Regions from separate parts of the Colwellia sp. MEBiC06753 genome, predicted to be linked through region 3. Evidence: predicted binding sites of a transcription regulator. Region 3 holds the regulator's gene; each other region holds the start of a gene.
What was found. The regulator MetJ, encoded in region 3, represses methionine synthesis genes. The targets are predictions, from matches to a motif close to TAGACGTCTAGACGTCTA.
Positions count from the first base shown of each region.

Region 1 (3,248 bases), on a different contig from region 3:
CCACTCTTTAACATGGTCGTTCATGTCATCAACGGTAAAGTCATATTCACCAAAGGCGTTAGGTAGACCGGCATTAGGGTGTGCTGAAACCGCAACGTCAGAAATGCGACTTAACTCTTCAACATATTGGCGAAGTTCAACTGGTCCTAACGCACAGTTAAGACCAAAAGAAATCGGTTTTGCGTGGCGCAAAGAGTTATAAAACGCTTCAGTTGTTTGACCTGATAATGTTCGCCCAGAAGCATCAGTGATGGTGCCAGAAATCATTACCGGCAAGCGCAGTTGCAGCTCATCAAACACTGTTTCTACCGCAAAAATGGCCGCTTTAGCATTTAGCGTATCGAAAATGGTTTCAATTAAGATGATATCAGCGCCACCTTCAATTAACGCTTTGGTTGACTCAATATAGGCATCTTTTAATTCATCAAAAGTGACATTACGAAATGCAGGATCGTTAACATCAGGAGAAATCGAACATGTGCGGTTTGTTGGTCCAAGCACACCAGCAACAAAGCGTGGCTTATCGGGGTTTTGTGCAGTAAATTCATCCGCTACTTCACGGGCTAATTGCCCAGCAACTTTGTTAATTTCAGCGCTTTGCGCTTGCATATCATAGTCAGCCATCGCGATAGTAGTGGCGTTAAAGGTGTTGGTTTCTAAAATGTCCGCGCCCGCTGCCAAATATTGGCGATGAATCGTTTTAATGACCTCAGGTTGAGTAAGTACTAATAAATCATTATTGCCCTTTACATCACAGTGCCAATCGGCAAAGCGCTCGCCGCGATAATCCTGCTCTTCAAATTTATACGCTTGGATCATAGTGCCCATGGCGCCATCTAAAATTAAGATGCGCTCGTTAAGGGCTTGGGTAATTAAATTAAACGATGCTGACTGCTGCACGTTAGTCTCCTGTGATAGATGTCTTGATATGCTCAGCATCTAGTTTGTACGGGGTAATTTGGTAAACATAATAGTTGATCCAGTTGTTAAACAACAAGCTACCATGACTGCGCCATTTACTAATTGGCGGATTTTCTGGGTTATTATCGCGATAATAATTCACTGGAATCTCTGGCGCTAACTCTGAAGACAAGTCAGCCGCTAAATCGCGTTGATATTCTTCATCTAAGGTTTGCGGATCATACTCTGGGTGACCCGTGACATAGACCTGACGTTTATCGGCACTTGCCACTAAATACACACCCGCCTCATCTGATTGCGCTAGCACATTTAAACCTGGTACTGATTGATAATCTTCAACGGTAACTTCACCGTAGCGCGAATGTGGTACCCAAAATTCATCATCAAAGCCACGAGTCAATTTTTCATGTTCCAACGTTAAATGATGCAAATAGACCCCTGAAAGCTTTTTCTTACGTAGTTGCTTGTCAATGCCGTAATGATGATACAGTGCAGCATGTGCCGCCCAACATAAATACATGGTAGATACGACATTTTGCTGAGCCCAATCAAATACTTGCTGAATTTTATCCCAGTATATGACATCTTCATATTCCATCAGGCCAAGCGGCGCACCAGTAATTATTAAGCCATCGTATTGCTTATGTTTAATATCATCGAACAGGCGATAAAACGACTCTAAATGGGAGGTTGGCGTATTTTTCGAAGGGTTGGCGTTAATGCGCACCAAATCAATATTAATTTGCAGTGGCGTATTCGACAGCATCCGCAGAATTTGTACTTCAGTTTCAATTTTATTCGGCATTAAATTAAGGATAGCCATTTCCATTGGACGAATATCTTGATTGGCCGCGCGATGTTCTGACATCACGAAGATATTCTCATTACCTAAAATTGATAACGCGGGTAATTGGTCGGGAATTTTAATTGGCATAGCAAATCCTAGTATTCACTTCGAATAACAGAGCAGACAACTGTGCCTTGAAAGTTTGGCTATGTCAACATCTAAACGTTTAGACGTCTAAAATTTCAGATGGTTTAATTTTATTATTTTGTTTGGCGCTTTTTAAAGTTAAATATTTTTTAGTTGCTGATTTTTTCATGTCATTCCGCAGTTGATGCGGAATCTACTTGCTTTGAATTAACGGTAATATGAACGGAGATTCCTGCTTTCGCAGGAATGACGATAACAAACAATAACACCAATACAACGCGCTTCATCACTAAATGCTAACGAATCATAAACGCTGTTTAGCTTACTTATCAGCCAAGAAATCTAAGCTAAGGTACTGTGTTTGCAGCACTTTAAAGTCATCTGTTTTTTTAAATTCGATCATAGCTTGATCAAATTCATTACTTTTATCAGCTAAACGCCCTTTTTTCGGGAAGGTTATATAAGCAGGAGTAACATTTTATGGCGAAGATAAAATTTTAACTTTGCCGGCAGCCTTTAACTTTTTTATTTCCATGATAGTGGTGAGATCATTTTCAAACACTGCGTCTACTCGACTTCTAAGCAACATTTGAAGTGCATTTTCAGTTTTATTAGTCAGCTGTATTTTTGACTGCTTGGCATTACGAATTTTCTAAAAATTATCATCAATCGCTTTGTCTCGATACATAGCAATAGGATGCAATTTTACGAAGTCGACAATATTACCGTCAAAGGTGATATCACTATCAGAGCGAACGACTACAACATTTTTTTGCAGCAAAATTGGCTCTTGAGGAAACACCATATAGCTAGCATAATCTGAACGCATTAACACAGTGAGCACTATGTCACATTCTCCAAGTTTTGATTTATGAACGACTCTAGACCATGGAAAATAAGTAACATTCAACCGCCAGCCTAGTGTTGGTGCAATAGCTTGCAATATTTTCACTGCAAAACCATCGGGCTTACCATGTTCATTAAGCATAGTTTGTGGCGCTAAAGTAAGGCTACAAACTTCAAGTTTAGTGGAGTTACTATGGAGGGGACTATTGACTACCTTTGCTAAGCAAAACGCTTGAAAAAAGATAAGGCTAATTATAAATAACTTCAAACCAACAATTTTCATTATTTTCTACAAGTAAGAAATTTAACTCTTTTAATTAAAAATAATAATACAAGCAATGACCTTTTTATCATATTTAAATGTATGTGGTTTGAAGAGTTTGTTTACTTAAAAACGCTGGTTCTATCGAAACCATCTAGATAATTTACCTTCAATACAAGCTCCAAAATCACTTATCTCTGGCTATCAATTGTCTCTGGCTATAGTTACCCAACAGTCCTTGCTTGATTATGCTCAACAATCACTACAGGCAATATCATTGCTTTC
Region 1 is NZ_JBQMTM010000010.1:6,230-9,477, reverse strand. It holds gene metH (methionine synthase) at 1-900, opposite strand, end outside; gene metA (homoserine O-succinyltransferase MetA) at 902-1,855, opposite strand; gene ACOB82_RS09320 (transporter substrate-binding domain-containing protein) at 2,508-2,984, opposite strand; gene ACOB82_RS09315 (trypsin-like peptidase domain-containing protein) at 3,188-3,248, opposite strand, start outside.
Region 1: the regulator MetJ is predicted to act here: its motif matches at 1,928-1,945, upstream of metA (homoserine O-succinyltransferase MetA).

Region 2 (3,248 bases), on a different contig from region 3:
TATAAAATAACTAAAACAAGAAGCCGCTCAATCGAGCGGCTTCTTAATAGCTAAAAGCGGAAAAACTTTGGTTATAAACCAGCAGCTTGGCGTAAGGCTTCTGCTTTATCAGTTTTTTCCCAGCTAAATGCGGTGAAGGTTTCGCCGTCTACCGTCATTTCATAAGGCTCACGACCAAAGTGACCATAAGCCGCGGTTTGCTGATACATAGGATGCAACAAGTCTAACATTTTAGTAATGCCGTAAGGGCGTAGATCAAAATGCTCACGTACTAATTCAGTAAGTTTTTCTTCACTTACTTTGCCTGTACCGAATGTTTCAACGGTAATTGATGTTGGCTCTGCAACACCAATGGCGTAAGACACTTGAATTTCACAGCGATCAGCAAGACCAGCTGCCACAATGTTTTTCGCTACATAACGACCCGCATAAGCGGCACTGCGATCTACTTTTGATGGATCTTTACCAGAGAATGCGCCGCCACCGTGACGCGCCATACCGCCGTAGGTATCAACAATAATTTTACGACCGGTTAAGCCACAGTCACCAACTGGACCACCAATCACGAAACTACCGGTAGGGTTGATAAAATACTTTGTGTTTTCTGTTAAAAGCTCAGCAGGTAATACGTGTTTGATAATGTTTTCCATTACCGCATCGTGTAATTTATCTTGTGAAATATCAGGGTTGTGTTGAGTCGATAATACCACAGCGTCAATAGCTACTGGTTTATCGTCTTCATAAACAAAGGTAACCTGACTTTTAGCATCTGGACGTAACCAAGGTAACACGCCTGATTTGCGAACTTCTGCTTGACGCTCAACTAATAAGTGAGAGTAATAAAGTGGTGCCGGCATTAAAGTTTCGGTTTCATTGGTGGCATAACCAAACATTAAACCTTGGTCGCCAGCGCCTTGCTCTTCTGGTTTAGCGCGGTCAACACCTTGTGCTATTTCAGAAGACTGCTGACCAATTAAATTCATAATGCCGCAAGTTTCACCGTCGAAACCAACATCAGAAGAAGTGTAACCAATATCGCAAATCACTTTACGAGTAATACGTTCAAGATCAACCCAAGCATTGGTTGATATTTCACCCGAAATAATGGCTACGCCAGTTTTTACCATAGTTTCACAAGCCACGCGCGCGTGTTTGTCTTGGGCAATAATAGCGTCTAAAACTGCATCAGAAATTTGATCGGCAATTTTATCTGGATGACCTTCTGAAACTGATTCAGAGGTGAATAAATGTCTAGACATAAAACCTCAATAATTTTGTATAGATATCGCAAATAAATTACAGCTAATTTTTCCCAGCTAACTGTAGTACGCGACAAATTTTTCGCCATTCTAACCTAAGCGTTTTTTAAAATAAAGGTTTTTACGTCTAGACGTCTAAAACGTTTTTTGGCATTGATAGCTATGGTTTTGGAAAAGTAGGTGTTTTAAGCGTCAGCAATTTATTAATGATCTAATGACTGATAAACAAATGGCTCTGCCCAGAAATGTTGGATGATACTTTGCTGTTTTTTATCTATTTTAGATGAAAGCACTAAATGAGAGGCTTGGCGGCTAGTTACTGACAAAAGTTGTTGTTCAGATAATCGACGGACTAGTTCTTTGGTTACGGGTTCTGCGGTTTCAAGTAAGGTAATACTATTGTCAATTAACGCGCTAATTTGCTGGGCAATTAATGGGTAATGGGTACAGCCTAATACTAAAGTGTCTATTCCTTGCGCCAGTAATGGCGTTAAATATTCTTGCAGTAATTGCGAACATTGTGCTGATTCTTGGCTTCCTTGTTCAATTAGCTGAACTAAGCCAGGGCAAGGTTGAATAAATACTTCAGCTTGCTGCTTATGGGTCGCCACTAAATCAAGAAAACGCTGATTGTTGGCAGTAGCGCTGGTAACTAAAATTCCTACTCTTTGGTTCTTGCTATGTAACACAGCAGGTTTAATTGCTGGTTCAACGCCAATAATTGGAATATCAACGCGCTGGCGCAGTTGTTCAATGGCATTAACTGTTGCAGTATTACAAGCTACCACAATCGCTTTGACTTGTTGCTTGATTAAGGCATCGGCAACTTGATTTACTCTAACTTCAATCTCTTCTGGGCTTTTTTCTCCATAAGGCGCATATAAACTATCAGCAACATAGATTAGCCGTTCATTAGGCAACTGTTTGGCAATACAACGGGCGATGGAAATGCCGCCAATGCCAGAGTCAAATACGCCAATAGCTTGGGAATTGAGCGAATTTTGCTCTGTGCTTGTAGTTGATGAATTTGAAGTTGAAAAAAGTTGAGTCATAAACGTCAAAATGATTAATAAAACGTTGCCGTTATAGGGGCTTTTCTATTTAATGTAAAGCCCGTTTCATATTTATCTTTATTGCAGTACATGGAAAGTAACGTCTCCTTTTCCACGGTAAAAAAATTCCCTCGCCTAATGTGGATAATTTTATTTGGTGATTTTATCACGCGTGGTAGCTATTACATGGTGTGGCCATTTTTAGCGGTGATCTTGTATCAAAAATTTAACTTAGCAGCGACCGAAGTCGGATTGATTTTATCAGTAGCGGCAGTAATTTCAGTGTGTATTGGTTTTTTTGGTGGCGCGCTTTCCGATTTACTTGGTCGAAAAAAGGTGATGTTCTCCAGCGGCATTGTTTATGTTCTGTCATTTGTGATGTTGGCGTTTGTTGATAGCGTGCCTGGATATGTGCTGGTAATAACCTTATGTTCAATGTCTAAGGCGATTTGGGATCCACCGACGCAAGCGTTAGTTGCTGATATTTTGCCTGATGTACAAGTGCGGGAATTAGCGCTGCAAGCTAGATATTTTATCGTAAATGTTGGCTGTGCTATTGGCCCAATGATTGGGGTTTATTATGGCGTAACTGGCCAGCAATCAACGTTTTTATTGACCGCGGCAACGTTTGCGCTGTGGTTGATGTTGCTGGTGTTTGGCATGGCGCAGCATGGCGATATTGAAGAGCATAAACAAGCGACTCAGCATCGTTTGCGAGATACGTGGAAAGTACTGTTTCAAGACAAGCTGTTGCAATGCTTAATTGTCGCCAACATTATTTGTATGTTTGTGTACGCGCAAATGGACTCAACGCTTATTCAATACTTAACGCGAGCAGAAGTGCCCGAGTTGATGAAATTAATTTCCAGTATGATATTGGCGAATGCCTTAGTCATTATTACCAGTCAGTTTGTGTTGCTAAAAATGATGACCCGCT
Region 2 is NZ_JBQMTM010000001.1:227,667-230,914, forward strand. It holds gene metK (methionine adenosyltransferase) at 72-1,259, opposite strand; gene murI (glutamate racemase) at 1,463-2,311, opposite strand; gene ACOB82_RS01125 (MDR family MFS transporter) at 2,402-3,248, shown strand, end outside.
Region 2: the regulator MetJ is predicted to act here: its motif matches at 1,380-1,397, upstream of metK (methionine adenosyltransferase).

Region 3 (3,248 bases):
AATAATTCACTTTCATGGGCAGCAATATCAATTTGTAACCATTTCGCCAGCAATTGGAAATCTTGTTCCAGTCTTTGCAATAATCTTGTGGCTGATTCTGTTGATAGCAACCCTTCAATTAACGCCTGTTGCTTGTTTTTAAGCGTTGAAATTGCCTGATGTAACTGATCACTATTGTGTTTAGCGTGTTGATATATTTCAATTAAATCATCAGTGGTATCACCACTTGCCGACACAACAACTACGTCGTTTATTTGGCAATGACGTTGAATAATTGCAATAACCCGTTCAATACATTCAATTGACGCTAGCGAGCTACCACCAAACTTATGTACCTGAACCGCATGTTTACCTAATTTATTGTTTTCCACGTTTTTGCCTATTACCAAACTGCTGCCTGTGCCGCACTGACACGAAATTTCGGCTGCTTTTTATTATCAATTGAACTTACCTTTTCAGCTTGCTGACTAGCTGCTAACCCCTGAGTTAAGTCAGTTAAAATATCGTCAATATCTTCAATACCTACCGAAATGCGCACGAGAGACTGGCTAATTCCGGCAGCAATTTGTGCTTCGATATCCATGCCAGCATGAGTCATAGTCGATGGATGACTAATCAAGCTTTCTACGCCACCTAATGATTGCGCCAGTGTAAATAAAGATAGATTATCAAATAGCACTTTAACGGCTTCTACACCGCCTTTAAGTTCAAAACTTAACATAGCGCCAAAGTCTTTCTGCTGCGTTTTTGCCAATTGGTGTTGCGGATGAGAACTAAGACCAGGGAAGTATACTTGTTCAACTGCCGGGTGATTATTCAGAAACTCGGCAACAGCATTGGCATTTTCTTGGTGTGCTTTCATTCTCAGCGGCAGCGTTTTTAATCCACGTAGCGCTAAAAAGCTGTCGAATGCAGGGCCGGTAATGCCGATACAGTTTGCCCACCACGCCAGTTCTTCACCAAGCTCAGCCGTTTTAGTTACTAGCACACCACCGACTACATCACTATGACCATTAATGTATTTGGTTGTTGAGTGGAACACGATATCTGCACCTAGTGCCAACGGCTGCTGAAGAATTGGCGATAAAAAAGTGTTATCTACGGCCACTATCGCCCCGACTGCCTTACTTTGCTTGGCAATATCAGCAATATTAACGATGCGCAATAATGGGTTACTAGGGGTTTCAATTAACACTAATTTAGGAGATTGCGCTAAGGCATCGGCTAATGCTTGCTCATCTGATTGATCAATAACGATTAATTCAAACTGACCACGCTTGGCTAGATGCACAAATAAACGATAGCTGCCGCCATAGCAGTCGTGCGGTATTACCACTTTATCGCCCGCTGATAATAACTGGCAAATTAAATGAACTGCCGCCATACCAGTACTGGTGACGATACCAGTAGCGCCACCTTCTAAATCAGCAATTGCTTGACCAAATAACGCTCTGGTTGGATTGCCAGTACGTGAATAATCAAAATCACGTTTTTGATTAAAGCCTTTTAATGAGTATGTGCTTGATAAATGAATAGGTGCAACGACAGCACCATGATGCTGATCACTATTAATACCCGCTCTTACCGCGATGGTTGTCGCTTTTTTATCACTCATTTTGCTCACCAATTCATTTCAGATGTTTAGACGTCTATAAATCTAAACGTTTTGCTTTTGACGGTCAAGTTATTTTAGACATCTAAACTTCTACACATATAGGTTGACTGAAAAATGCCAACTAGTACAATTCACTATCAAAAACGGGTGTTACTAATTAATGAACCTGCCAAAATCTTTGATTAGTTGAGCATCGCCCAGTGAATAAAAATGCAATGAGGTAATCTATGGCTGACTGGAATGGCGAATACATCAACCCTTATGCCGAGCACGGAAAAAAGAGTGAACAAGTAAAAAAAATTACCGTATCGATTCCGTTAAGAGTGTTAAAAGTATTAACCGATGAACGTACACGTCGCCAAGTAAATAATTTACGCCACGCCACCAATAGCGAATTGCTTTGTGAAGCATTTTTGCATGCCTTTACTGGGCAACCACTGCCAGACGATGTTGATTTAGCAAAAGATAATGAACATAAATTACCTGCCAGCGTGCGTAAAGCATTGGAAGAAAAAGGCATTACCGACTTTTCACAGTTTGAATCTGACGACGAAGATTAATGTTTAATTAACAGACATTTCTTATTTTAAAGCCGCTTTACGCGGCTTTTTTATTAGCTTTATTACTCGCGCGCTACTGACACTCGACATTGAGCGTATATTTTTATCTACTCGTCTAATTCCCCCTCGTTCTGCTTTACCTGCCAGAAAATTTTTGCAAAAGTTTCACTAAACACTTAAAGCTATATACTTATATGAAAATTTCATCATTACTGCTATCAGCAACTACCATCATGTTAATCACAGCATGTACAAGCACAGATAATAAGCCAACGAATTCAAGCGTTGTCTATGTCGGCGACGATAACCGTGCGGTAACGCTTAGAGAAGATAATCGAGGAGATAGGGTAACCAGCGCGCCATGGGCAACACGTTCAGCGGTGTTAGGTACCAATGGTATGGCGGCCACTTCCCACCCGCTTGCTAGTCAAGTCGCTATCGATATATTAAAAAAAGGTGGCAGTGCCGTTGATGCAGCGATAGCCGCTAATGCTGCAATTGGGCTTATGGAGCCAACAGGTAACGGCATTGGTGGTGATTTATTTGCTATTGTCTGGGATCCGAAAACCCAAAAGCTTTATGGATTAAACGGCTCTGGACGCTCTCCGAAAGGGCAAACCCTGGCGCAATTAAAAGCAAAAATAGGTGATGTCAGTGAAATTCCAAACTGGGGCAGCGCACCTGTTACTGTGCCGGGCACAGTAGACGCCTGGTACGAGTTACACGGCAAATTTGGCCAGTTAGCGATGGCCAAAAACCTACAACCAGCGATAGATTACGCGAATAACGGCTTTCCCGTTACCGAAGTGGTTTCCTACTATATGGGGATTTATCAAGAGCGCTATGAGCGTTTATACCAAGCTGGTGAGATTGAAGAAATTGCCAATTACCAAGCTACTTATCTTGAAAGTGGCGAATTCATTAAAGAAGGGCAAATTTTTAAAAACCCAGATCTAGCCAATACCTTAAGTAAAATCGCCCAAGGCGGTCGTGAAGCATTTTATCAAGGCGAAATTGCCGACACTATTGATGCCTACTTCAAGCGTATTGGCGGCGCTTTAACCAAGCAAGAC
Region 3 is NZ_JBQMTM010000009.1:45,738-48,985, forward strand. It holds gene metL (bifunctional aspartate kinase/homoserine dehydrogenase II) at 1-371, opposite strand, end outside; gene metB (cystathionine gamma-synthase) at 383-1,615, opposite strand; gene metJ (met regulon transcriptional regulator MetJ) at 1,843-2,175, shown strand; gene ggt (gamma-glutamyltransferase) at 2,370-3,248, shown strand, end outside.